4 regions of the Streptomyces sp. NPDC005266 genome follow, and region 3 is predicted to be linked to each of the others. Evidence: riboswitches for the same ligand, from Rfam matches in the RefSeq annotation. Region 3 holds a riboswitch; each other region holds the start of a gene.
What was found. A riboswitch is a leader RNA that binds a small molecule or an ion and turns the genes downstream of it on or off. The one in region 3 is predicted to bind cobalamin.

Region 1 (2,942 bases), on a different contig from region 3:
GGCTTCGCGCTGTCCACCACCCAGGTCTGCTCCGGTGCCGTGATGGGCGCGGGGGTCGGCCGCAAGGGCTCGGTGGTGCGCTGGTCGACCGCGGGCCGCATGGTCATGGCGTGGGTGCTGACCCTGCCGGCCGCGGGTCTGATCGCCGGCGCCGCGGCGCTGCTGGCCGACCAGGGCAACGGGGGCGTCACGGCGGTCGCCGTGCTTGCCGTCCTGGCCTGCGGGGCGATCTGGGCGCTGTCGCGCCGCAAGCCCGTGGACCACACCAACGTCAACGAGGCCGGGCCCGCCGAGCCGGTGGGCGCCGTCACCGCCGCCCTCCAGTCCGTCGCCCCGCCGCCCGTAGGCGGCGCGCCCGCCGCCGACACCACCGGGGCCACCACCGCGAGCAGCGCCCCGGAGCCCACCGAAGCGCCCGCCACGGAAACCACCCCCACCCCCGCCGCCGCGGCGACCAGCACCACCAGCTAAAGGGAGCTACGCAATGAGCATCGACTGGGCGGCACTCGGCCAGGTCTTCGGCATCAGCCTCACGGTGACGGTCGGCATCGTCGGCGTCTTCACCCTGGGGATCGTCGGCACGTCCCGGAAGAGCCGGCCGCAGCCGCAGGACGGCACGGCCGTCGTGGTGGCGGTGCCGGGCGACGGCTCCACGGTCGCCCGCACCGGCGCGTACGCCTGCTTCGCGCTGTGCGCCTCGGTCGTGGCGTACGGCATCTATCTGATCGTCGCCTGAGGACCGCGCGTCCCCGACCGACCCCACCGACCGCCGGGCTGCGGCGCTGGTCAGCGCCGCAGCCCGGCGGTCGGTCCATGTGGGCCTCGGCACACTCTCGCATCGCGGGTCATAGGCGAGTTGACGGCCCTTCGCGGCCCATGGTGGACTTCCCGAGCCAAACGGCGGCAGGAGAGGAAGCCGGTGAGAATCCGGCGCGGTCCCGCCACTGTCACCGGGGAGCGCTCTCTCATCGCCTGTACGGGTCACGGCTCGTCCATATGGTTCGTCCGTATGCGGAGCTGGAAGGCCGGGAGAACCGCGGATCCGGGAGCCAGGAGACTCTCACCGCCGGTCACGTCGAGCCAGGGCGCGGACCCTGAGTGAGGACATACCGCCATGCCCGGCCCTGTCACGCCGCCAGCCCCACCTGTCCGTACGCCGCTGCGCCGAGGCGCGACGGCGGGCTGACGGATGCGTGCCGACCACGCCTCGTACGCGTGCGGCGCCGCCCTCGGCTTCCTCGGTGACCTCGCCCTGGGCGATCCGCGCCGCGGTCATCCGGTGGCCGCGTTCGGGCGCGCCGCCGCGGCCGCCGAGCGGCGGCTGTGGCGCGACCACCGCGGCCACGGAGCCCTGCACACCGCGGTGTGCGCGGGCGGCGCGGCCCTCGGTGCCGCGCTGCTGACGCGCACCGTACGGGCCCTCGCCGGGCCCCGTGCGCCGCAGATCGCGCTGACCGCCGCCGCCACCTGGGCCGTGCTGGGCGGTACGACGCTCCGGCGTGAGGCGCGGGCTGTCGGCGACGCGCTGGCCGCCGGAGACCTCCACACGGCCCGGGAGCGGCTGCCGCATCTGTGCGGACGCGACCCGCAGGCGCTGGACGGGCAGCAGATGGCCCGCGCGGTCGTCGAGTCGGTCGCCGAGAACACCTCCGACGCCGTCGTGGGCGCGCTGGTGTGGGGAGCCGTGGGCGGGGTACCGGGCCTCATCGGCTTCCGCGCAATCAACACCCTGGACGCCATGGTGGGTCACAAGTCGCCGCGCTACCGGCGGTTCGGATGGGCGGCGGCCCGCCTGGACGACGCCGCCGGCTGGCCCGGTGCGCGCCTCACCGCCGCCCTGGCCACCCTCGCCGGCCCCGACCCGCGCGGCGCGTGGCGCGCCTGGCGGCGGGACGGCCGGCGCCACCCGAGCCCCAACGCGGGCCCGGTGGAGGCGTCCTTCGCGGGCGCGCTCGGCGTACGGCTGGGCGGCACCCTCGCCTACGGCGGCCGGGTCGAGCACCGGCCGGTGCTCAACGCCGGTGGGCGGGCCGTCCAGACCGCCGACATCGACCGCGCGGTACGGCTGTCGCGCCGCGTCGGCGCGCTGGCGCTGCTGACGTCGATCGCGGCAAGGACCGTTGTGGGCAATCGTTCGGCGGGGCGGAACGGGTGGGCACAACCCATCCACCGGCCCGTACCCGGCAACGAAAGGGCAAGCCGATGACGGGGCCGGGCCACGGCCTACTGGTCGCGGGGACGACCTCCGACGCGGGCAAGAGCGTGGTGACGGCCGGGATCTGCCGGTGGCTCGCCCGCAAGGGCATCCGGGTGGCGCCCTTCAAGGCGCAGAACATGTCGCTCAACTCCTTCGTCACCCGGGACGGCGCGGAGATCGGGCGCGCGCAGGCGATGCAGGCCGCCGCCGCGCGCGTCGAGCCGAGCGCCCTGATGAACCCCGTCCTGCTGAAGCCGGGAAGCGACCGCAGCAGCCAAGTGGTGCTGCTGGGCAAGCCGGTGGGCGAGCTGAGCGCCCGCGGCTACCACAGCGAGCGGCGCGAGGCGCTGCTCGGGACCGTCACCGAGTGCCTGGCGGAGCTTCGGCGCACCCATGACGCGGTGATCTGCGAGGGCGCGGGCAGCCCGGCCGAGATCAATCTGCGCCGCACCGACATCGTCAACATGGGGCTCGCGCGGGCCGCCGGGCTGCCGGTCGTGGTGGTCGGCGACATCGACCGCGGCGGCGTCTTCGCGTCCTTCTTCGGCACGACCGCGCTGCTGTCGGCACAGGACCAGCGGCATATCGCCGGCTATATGGTCAACAAGTTCCGCGGCGATGTGACCCTGCTGAAGCCCGGTCTGGAGATGCTGCGCGGCCTGACCGGGCGGCCGACCGTCGGCGTGCTCCCGTTCGCCCATGGGCTGGGCATCGACGAGGAGGACGGGCTGCGCGTCTCGCTGCG
Region 2 (2,942 bases), on a different contig from region 3:
ACGCGACATCCACGGCGAAGGCGCCCGGCTCCGGGAACGGGGCCCGGCGACGCCGGTGGAGCTCCCGGGAGGGGTGACGGCGTGGTCGGTCACCGACCCCGAGCTCCTCAAACAGCTGTTGACCGACCCGCGCATATCGAAGGACGCCCACCGGCACTGGCCGCGGTTCATCAAGGGTGAGATCCCTTTGTCGTGGCCGCTGATCACCTGGGTCGCCGTGGAGAACATGTTCACCGCCTACGGCGCCGACCACACCCGGCTCCGCAGGCTCGTCGCGAAGGGCTTCACCGGCCGCCGCACCGCCGTGCTCCGGCCGCGTATCGAACTCCTCGTGGCACATCTGCTGGACGGCCTCGCGGAGCGGGCCGCCGCCGCGCCCGGGGACGCGGTGGATGTGAAGGCCGCGTACTGCTACCCGATCCCGATCGGGGTCATCTGCGAGCTGATCGGCCTGCCCGAGGGCGAGATGCGCGAGCGTGAGCGCGCGTTCGTGGACACCATGTTCCGGACGAACGCGGCACCGGAGGAGGTCATCGCCGCCAACGAGGGCCATCAGCGCATCCTGCGCGAGCTCGTCGCGCTCAAGCGGCGCACACCCGCCGACGACATCGTCAGCGATCTCATCGCCGCACGCGACAAGGACGGCTCCCGGCTGAACGAGCAGGAGCTCGCCGACACCGTGGGGCTGCTCATCGCCGCCGGCTACGAGACGACGGTGCAACTGCTCGACAACGCGATCCACGCCATGCTGACCCATCCGGAGCAGTTCGCCCTGGTCCGCCGGGGCAAGGCGTCCTGGGACGACGTGATCGAGGAGACGCTGCGGGCACAGCCCCCGCTGGCGCATCTGCCGCTGCGCTTCGCCGTGGAGGACGTCGACGCCGGTGAGGGCGTCGTCATCAAGAAGGGCGACGCGGTCCTGGCGTCCTACGCGGCGGCCAACCGCCACCCCCGGCTGCACGGCACCGACGCCGACCGGTTCGACATCACCCGGGCGGACAAGGAGCACCTGGCCTTCGGCTACGGCATGCACTACTGCCTGGGCGCACCGCTGGCCCGGCTGGAGGCCCGGATCGCACTCCCCGCGCTGTTCGACCGCTTCCCTGACCTGGAGCTCGCCGTCCCGCCGCAGGCCCTCGAACCCGCACCGACCTTCATCTCCAACGGCCACCGGAGCCTGCCGGTGCTGCTGCGCGCGGAGGCGGACAGGGGGGCGGGCGGGCGGCAGGCGGCCGCCGGATAAGGTATCCGTAAAACTTCATTCGCGCCCGTTCGGGGGAAGTCGGTGGGAATCCGACGCTGACCCGCAACCGTGAGTACGGCCCTCGGGGACGTATGAGCCGGAACACCAGGGCGGGCGCGACGCAGGCTCCCGTCGTCCCGGGCACCGGGGCGGCACCGTCGAGGGATGCGGAGCTGAGCCGGGTGTCATCGTGTCGTGGCGGGGCGGATCGCTCCGCGCGTGGGTGGTCAGCCGTGCGCGGCCGCGCCCGTAGGCGGTCCGTCCCACCGCGGCGACAACGATCGAGAGGCACCACAGCCATGAACCTACGCCGCAGTGTGGCGGCTCTGTCCGTCTCCGCCGCCGTGTGCGGCGCAGTCGTCGCGCCCGCCGCCTTCGCCGACGGCCCGGCGCGCCCGGAGGGGCTATACGGTGCCAAGGACCCGAAGTTCGACGGCGTGTGGCGGCAGTCGCTCGCGCTGCTCGCCCAGGACGCGGTGGGCGTCACCCCGGCGAAGTCGGCTGTCGACTGGCTGGCCGGTCAGCAGTGCGCGGACGGCGGCTTCGGGGCCTACCGGGCGGACACCGCGAAGGCGTGCGAGCCGAAGAAGGGTGAGTTCACCGACGCGACCTCGGCGGCCGTGCAGGCGCTGGCGGCGGTGGGCGGGCAGTCCGACGCGGTGGAGAAGGGCATCGGCTGGCTGAAGCGGAACCAGAACGACGACGGCGGCTGGGGCATGAACCCCGGCGGGCCGACCGACGCGAACTCCACCTCGGTCGCGGTCGGCGCCTTCGCCGCTGCCGTGAAGGACCCGTCGAAGATCACCGCCGAGAAGGGCGGCAAGAGCCCGTACGACGCCCTGCTCGGGCTGCAGCTGGGATGCGCGGCCAAGGCGGGAGAGCGCGGGGCCTTCGCCTACCAGCCGGACAAGAGCGGGAACACCGGGAAGAACGCCAAGCTCGCCGCGAACACCCTGGCCACCGTGAGCGCCGCGCTGGCCGCCCAGGGCAAGGGCTTCGTCTTCGAGCCCGTCGGCGACGACACCCGCAAGAGCCCGGAGCCGATGGACTGCGAGGGCGGGGACGGCGGGGCCGGTACGCCCGAGGACGCGGCCGAGGCCGCCCTCGGCCATCTCTCCACCGCCCTGTCCGAGCACGACGGACACCTGATGTCCACGATGCCCGGCGCCAAGAACCAGCCCGACTTCGGCGCCACCGCCGACGCGGTCATGGCGCTCGCCGCCGGGAAGCACAGCGCCGCCGCGGGCAAGCCGCTCCAGTGGCTGCGGCGGAAGAACAGCGGCGCGGTGGCGTGGGCGAAGGGCGACCCGGGGGCCCTCGGCAAGCTGATCCTCGCGGCATACGCGACCGGCAGCGATCCGCGGAGCTTCGGGGGCGTCGACCTGGTGCGGCAGCTCAACGCCACGGGGCCGAAGCCCGAAGCGGTCGGCGGCTCGGGGGCCGAGTCGAGCACCAAGGCCAAGAAGGACGACGACGGCGGGATGACCAACGTCTGGTGGTTCGTGGGCGCCGGCGCGGCCGCGGGCATCGGCATCGGCTTCCTGCTCAGCGGCCGGAAGAAGCAGCAGTTCTGATGATCCTCGGGCACGTCGTGCGGTGCGCGGCCCGGTCGCTCCCCGCCGCGCTGCTGCTGGCCGCCTTGGGCGCGGCCCCCGCGCAGGCCGCCGAGGGGTATCGCTACTGGTCGTTCTGGCAGCGG
Region 3 (2,942 bases):
TTGGAGGCGCCGGCCTCTTCCGTGGGGTAGAAGTTGATGTCCACCACGCGGTCGAGGAAGGTCACGGCGGTGCGGACCGTGGCGTCCAGCCGCTCCCAGTCCATCGTGCCGTCCTCGCCGAGGTGCGCGGCCAGGTTGACCGAGCCGAGGTTGCACACGGCGGTCTCGCCGTCGTCCGTGACCTCGAGGATCTCGGTGCAGAGGTTGGAGGAGTGGACGACCTTGCCGGGCTCGGCGGTCTGGTTGGCGGTGCGGTTGGCGGCGTCCTTGAACGTCATCCAACCGTTGCCGGTCTGTGCCAGGGTGCGCATCATCCGCGCGTACAGCCGGCGCGCCGGGACCTGCTTGAGCGCCCGCCCCTCGGTCTCGGCCTTGCGGTAGGCGGCGTCGAACTCCTCGCCCCACAGGTCGACCAGCTCGGGCGCGTCGACCGGCGAGAACAGCGACCAGTCGGCGTCCGCCTCGACCCGGCGCATGAACTCGTCCGGGACCCAGTGCGCGATGTTGAGGTTGTGGGTGCGGCGGGCCTCCTCGCCCGTGTTGTCCCGCAGCTCCAGGAACTCCTCGATGTCCGCGTGCCAGGTCTCCAGGTAGACGCAGGCCGCGCCCTTGCGCCGGCCGCCCTGGTTGACGGCGGCCACCGAGGCGTCCAGCGTGCGCAGGAACGGCACGATGCCGTTGGAGTGCCCGTTGGTGCCCCGGATCAGCGAACCGCGCGCGCGGATGCGCGAGTACGACAGGCCGATGCCGCCCGCGTGCTTCGAGAGCCGCGCGACCTGGTGGTAGCGGTTGTAGATGGAGTCGAGCTCGTCCAGCGGCGAGTCCAGCAGATAGCAGGAGGACATCTGCGGATGCCGGGTGCCGGAGTTGAACAGCGTGGGGGAGCTGGGCAGATAGGAGAGCGTGCTGGTCAGCCGGTACAGCTCGGCCACATCGGCCAGCGCCCGCTCGGAGCCGTCCTCGGCGAGCCCGCAGGCCACCCGGAGCAGGAAGTGCTGCGGGGTCTCGATCACCTGACGGGTGATCGGGTGGCGCAGCAGATAGCGGCTGTGCAGGGTGCGCAGCCCGAAGTAGCCGAAGCGGTTGTCGGCGCCGTCGGCGAGCGCCTGGTCCACCAGCGCGTCGAGCCGGGCGGCGTGCGTGGCCACGAACTCAGCGGTGGAGTCGGCGATCAGGCCCTCCTGGTGGCCCACCCGGACGGAAGCGGAGAAGGAGACCGCGCCCTGCCCGGCGGCCTCCTCCGTGATCGCGAGGGCCAGCAGCCGCGCGGCCAGCCGTGAGTACTCCGGCTCTTCGGCGATCAGCCCGGCCGCCGCCTCGGTCGCCAGAGTGCGCAACTCCGCCTCGTCCGAGCCGGGATGACGGCCGCGCAGAGCGGCGGCCGCGACCTTGCCGGGGTCGGTGGCGGGAAGGTCGGCGGTGAGACCGGTCAGGGTCCGCAGCAGTGCGGTCCCGGGCGCGTCGGCCACTACCTGAGAAGCCGTTGCCTCTGAAACCGGATCCGCGGGCGCGATGGTCACTGAAGTGCTCTCCCTCGCTCGGCTGGGGGCCAGGAGGGCGGTGCGCGACGGTCGCAGACGGGCATGCCGATTCCGCACTCACGTACGGAGGCATACCGCGCAGCGCCCATCGGCCCAACCCGCGAGGCCCGGACGTATGCAGACGGCTGTCGGCAGGTCCTCGGACTCGCGGGTACGCACAATGCGCACACGTACACCGTTGCGGGACAGTTCCGGATTCCCACCGGATTCCCCTGCGGCGACAGCGAGCACGAGCATACATCTTGTGTTGGCCGCCGCACCCACCCCCACATCTTGTGTCGGGAGGTGAGGAGTTTCGCACGAATGATCTATTGCGTTCCGGGCGTGGGCCGTGACCTGCGGCCCCCCGGGACGGCGCTCAGGGCCCGCCACCCGCTGAGACCTCGGGGTCGGCGGGGGCGGCGGCGGTGGCGTTCCGGCCCGTGGGCGAAGCTCACGCCGACGCCCGCACGGGTCGCTGCGGGCAGACCGACGCTTACCGCCACGCCGTCCACGGGGCCGCGGGGCCCGTACGGCCACGGCGGCGTCAGCTCGCCGGTCCGCGGCGGCGAGGACGCGCAGGGGTGGCACCATATCCACGGACAGTGCCGCCATCGCCGGGATCAACGCGACAGCGCCAAAGGAGTCGCTACAGCTCGACCGTGAACGCCCACAGCGTGACGCCCGGTACCGGCTCCCAATCCCGCTCCGGCGCGCGGACGAAGCCCAGTCGCGCGTAGAGCCGGTGAGCGGCCGTCATCGACTGCTGGCTGCAGATCACGATCCGCTGCAGCCCGAGCCCCCGCGCCCCGTCCATGCAGGCCCGCACCAGCGCCTCCGCCGCCCCGCGCCGCCGTGCCCGAGGCCGCACCGCGAGCATCCGGAACGGCGGGAACCCCTCGACCATCCTGGCCGTCAACCCCGCCGGAACCAGCCTGGTCGGTATCACCCCGGCCGGCCCGGCCGCCGGTGGCAATGTCACCGTCACCCTCACCGGGCCCGGCGGCACCACCACCGTCCCCGGCGGCTTCACCTACTTCGTCGCTCCGCCCGCGCCGGCGCCCACCGCCATCACCCCCAGCACCGGACCGGTGGCCGGCGGTACCGCGTTCACCATCACCGGCACCAACCTCGGTGGGGTGCTGGGCGTGCTGTTCAACGGCGTTCCCGCCACCGGCGTGACCGCGAGCGCCACCACGGTCACCGGCACCAGTCCGCCCGGCGTGGCCGGGAACGCGACCGTCACCCTGGTGACGGCCTTCGGAACCGTCACCGTCCCCGGCACCTTCCTCTACGTCTGATACGTCTGACTCCCGCGAACGGGCCGCCGGCTCCCGCGAGGGAGCCGGCGGCCCAGTGCGGCGGCGGCAGGCGTCAGTGTCCGCCCGGCGCCCCCGCAGTGGCCGGGGGCAGCTCGGCCTG
Region 4 (2,942 bases), on a different contig from region 3:
CGGCCACGGGGATATGGCGCAGCCGGGCGTGTCGTACCGCGATGCCCGCGACACGCGCGGCGCGCTCGGGGTCGGCGGCGTAGACCGGCAGCCCGTCCTCGTCGACCTCCTTGAAGGAGAACGGCACGGTGATGAGCCGCCCGTCGAACTCCGGGACGGCGACCTGGGTCGCGGCGTCCAGCGGCGACAGGCCCTCGTCGTTCTCCTCCCACGCGGCGCGCGGGCTGGTCAGGCACAGCGCCTGGAGGACGGGTACGTCGAGCGCGGCGAGCGCGCCCGCGTCCCACGCCTCGTCGTCGCCGCCCGCGGAGGCGGCGGCGGGCCGGGTGCCGCCGGCCGCGAGGACGGTGGTGACGATCGCGTCGGCCGCCCCGAGGGCCTCGATCAGCTCGGGCTCGGGGGCCCGGAGGGAGGCGACGAACAGCGGCAGCGGCCGGCCTCCCGCGTCCTCCACGGCCTGGCACAGGGCCTCGACGAAGGCGGTGTTGCCGCTCATGTGGTGGGCGCGGTAGTAGAGCACGGCGACGGTCGGGCCGGTGACGTCGCCGCGGGCGGTGCGCTCCAGCGGGCCCCAGGTGGGGGCGGGCGCGGGCGGTTCGAAGCCGTGGCCGGTGAGCAGCACCGTGTCGGAGAGGAACCGGGCCAGCTGGGCCAGGTTGGCGGGCCCGCCGTGGGCGAGATAGGCGTGGGCCTCGGCGGCGATCCCGATCGGGACGGTGGACGCCTCCATGAGCTGGGCGTCCGGAGCCTGTTCACCGGTGAGGACGACGACGGGGCGGTCCCCGGCGAGCAGCGTCTCCAGCCCCTCCTGCCAGGCGCGGACGCCGCCGAGGAGCCGGACGACGACGAGTTGGACGCCGTCGAGGAGGCCGGGGAGGTCGTCGAGTGCGAGCCGGGCCGGGTTGGCGAGGCGGTACGGCACCGGGCCCGTGGCGGCACGGGCACTGAGCAGGTCGGTGTCGGAGGTCGACAGCAGCAGGATCATGCGCAGCGCGCCTTCCTCGGGGTCCGCGCCCCGGGCGGGTTGAAGACGGCGGGAGTTCCTGGCTCGCCCGGCCGCTGCCTGCCGGCAGCCACCGCGCTCACAGTGGCGGGACCGCGCCGGATTCGCACCGGCTTCCTCCCCTTGACGCCGTCTTGTGCGTCCGGCGGGCCAAGACGACCCGCCGCTGAGCATAGTAAGCGTTGCTGACCTGGCAGGGGACGGTGAGGGCAAGGGAATCGTCGGTATGCTCGCCGCCATGCCCCTCCCCCCGACAACCGTCCCACCAGGGGATCAATCCCCCTTCCGCCGCCGGAGCGGGCGCGATGACGCCTGCCCGGGCGCCCTGCGGCTGCACCCGGCGGACGACGGCGCGCTGGCCCGCGTCCGGGTGCCGGGCGGGCTGCTGACGACCCGTCAGGCGGACGCGCTGGCACGGGTGGCCGAGGAGCTGGGGGACGCCCGGCTGGACATCACCTCCCGCGGCAATCTGCAGGTACGCGGGCTGGACCCGGGGTGCGGCGCGGAACTGGCGGGGCGGCTGCGGGCGGCCGGACTGCTGCCGTCGGACCGGCATGAGCGGGTGCGCAACGTCGTGGCGTCGCCGCTGTGCGGACTGGACGGTGCGGGACACGCGGATGTGGCGGCGTGGGCACGGGAGTTGGACGCGGCGCTGTGCGACGAGACGTCGGACGAGTTGTCCGCCTTGTCGGGACGTTTCCTGTTCGCGCTGGACGACGGGCGCGGCGATGTGGCCGCCTTGGGCGCGGATGTGACATTGATCGCAACGCCGGACGGCGGGGCCGTGCTGCGGATGCCTGGCCCGGCGTGTCGTAGTGAGCGGACCGAAGGTCGCGACACGCCGGACAGCATCGAGCTGTGGGTGCGGGAGGCCGGGGACGTGCCGCGCGCGGCCGCGCTGGCCGCCGTGGAGTTCCTGGCGAGTGTGCGGGCGAGCGGCACCCGGGCATGGCGGGTGCGTGAGCTTCCGGCGCAACACGCCGTGGCGGCCGACGGGTTGGCGACGCGGCTCGCCGCCGCGGGGATCGAGACGGTACGTACCGTACGCACCGAGCCGGACCCCGGTCTCTCGCCGCCGGGCCCCGCGCCGGGGCTGGTCACCGGGCCGGACGGGCGCCTGGCCGTGTCCGTCGCCGTCCCGCTCGGCCGGGTGAGCGCGGCCCAGTGGCGGCTGCTCGCCACGCTCGCCTCCCGGGGCGGGTCGGGCGAACTGCGTGTGACACCCTGGCGCGGCGTGGTGCTCCCTGGGTTTTCCCCGGACGGCGGCCGGACCGCCTCGGGCGAGCTGTCCGACGCCGGACTCGTGACCGATCCGGCCTCCCCATGGCTCGGCGTCGGTGCGTGCACCGGACGTCCCGGCTGCGCCAAGTCCCTTGCCGATGTGCGCGCCGACGCGGCGCGCGCGGTGGCGGGCGACCGGCGCCCGGGCTCGCTTCCGGTGTACTTCTCCGGCTGTGAGCGACGGTGCGGCCACCCCGGCGGCCGCTGGGTGGACGCGCTGGCGACCGGCGCGGGCTACCGGGTCACCGTACGGGAGGTACCGGAGGCGGCCGGCGCGGACACAGGCGCGGATGTGACAGCGGATGTGACAGCAGAACAAGTGGCCGACGCCGTGGCGGCGGCCCGGGGAACGAGATGATCGAGGGCACAGTGTTCGACTACGAGAAGGACGGGGCGGCCATCTACCGCGCATCCTTTGCCACCATCCGCGCCGAGGCCGACCTCGGCGGCCTTCCCGCCGACGTCAGCCGGGTCGCGGTGCGGATGATCCACGCCTGCGGCATGGTCGACCTGGTCAAGGACCTCGGGTACTCCCCCGAGGTGGTCTCCCGTGCCCGCGCCGCGCTGCGCGCCGGCGCCCCCGTGCTGTGCGACGCGCAGATGGTCGCCAGCGGCGTCACCCGCAAGCGGCTGCCCGCCGGCAACGAGGTGGTGTGCA

Region 1: another riboswitch for cobalamin. It lies ahead of ABZU99_RS11485 (cobalamin biosynthesis protein); the one in region 3 lies ahead of ABZU99_RS01545 (ribonucleoside-diphosphate reductase subunit alpha).
Region 2: another riboswitch for cobalamin. It lies ahead of ABZU99_RS31845 (prenyltransferase/squalene oxidase repeat-containing protein); the one in region 3 lies ahead of ABZU99_RS01545 (ribonucleoside-diphosphate reductase subunit alpha).
Region 4: another riboswitch for cobalamin. It lies ahead of cobN (cobaltochelatase subunit CobN); the one in region 3 lies ahead of ABZU99_RS01545 (ribonucleoside-diphosphate reductase subunit alpha).

What each region holds. Positions count from the first base shown of each region.
Region 1 covers NZ_JBEXHC010000005.1:58,233-61,174, forward strand. Annotated here, with positions in the region: gene ABZU99_RS11475 (inorganic phosphate transporter) at 1-471, shown strand, start outside; gene ABZU99_RS11480 (hypothetical protein) at 485-736, shown strand; cobalamin riboswitch at 909-1,060, shown strand; gene ABZU99_RS11485 (cobalamin biosynthesis protein) at 1,190-2,206, shown strand; gene ABZU99_RS11490 (cobyric acid synthase) at 2,203-2,942, shown strand, end outside.
Region 2 covers NZ_JBEXHC010000027.1:50,598-53,539, forward strand. Annotated here, with positions in the region: gene ABZU99_RS31840 (cytochrome P450) at 1-1,243, shown strand, start outside; cobalamin riboswitch at 1,248-1,372, shown strand; gene ABZU99_RS31845 (prenyltransferase/squalene oxidase repeat-containing protein) at 1,543-2,817, shown strand; gene ABZU99_RS31850 (SCO2322 family protein) at 2,817-2,942, shown strand, end outside.
Region 3 covers NZ_JBEXHC010000001.1:341,565-344,506, reverse strand. Annotated here, with positions in the region: gene ABZU99_RS01545 (ribonucleoside-diphosphate reductase subunit alpha) at 1-1,520, opposite strand, end outside; cobalamin riboswitch at 1,654-1,791, opposite strand; partial or broken gene ABZU99_RS01540 (GNAT family N-acetyltransferase) at 2,170-2,406, opposite strand; gene ABZU99_RS01535 (IPT/TIG domain-containing protein) at 2,336-2,821, shown strand; gene mctP (monocarboxylate uptake permease MctP) at 2,895-2,942, opposite strand, start outside.
Region 4 covers NZ_JBEXHC010000002.1:411,302-414,243, reverse strand. Annotated here, with positions in the region: gene cobN (cobaltochelatase subunit CobN) at 1-985, opposite strand, end outside; cobalamin riboswitch at 1,018-1,183, opposite strand; gene cobG (precorrin-3B synthase) at 1,242-2,642, shown strand; gene ABZU99_RS05505 (precorrin-8X methylmutase) at 2,639-2,942, shown strand, end outside.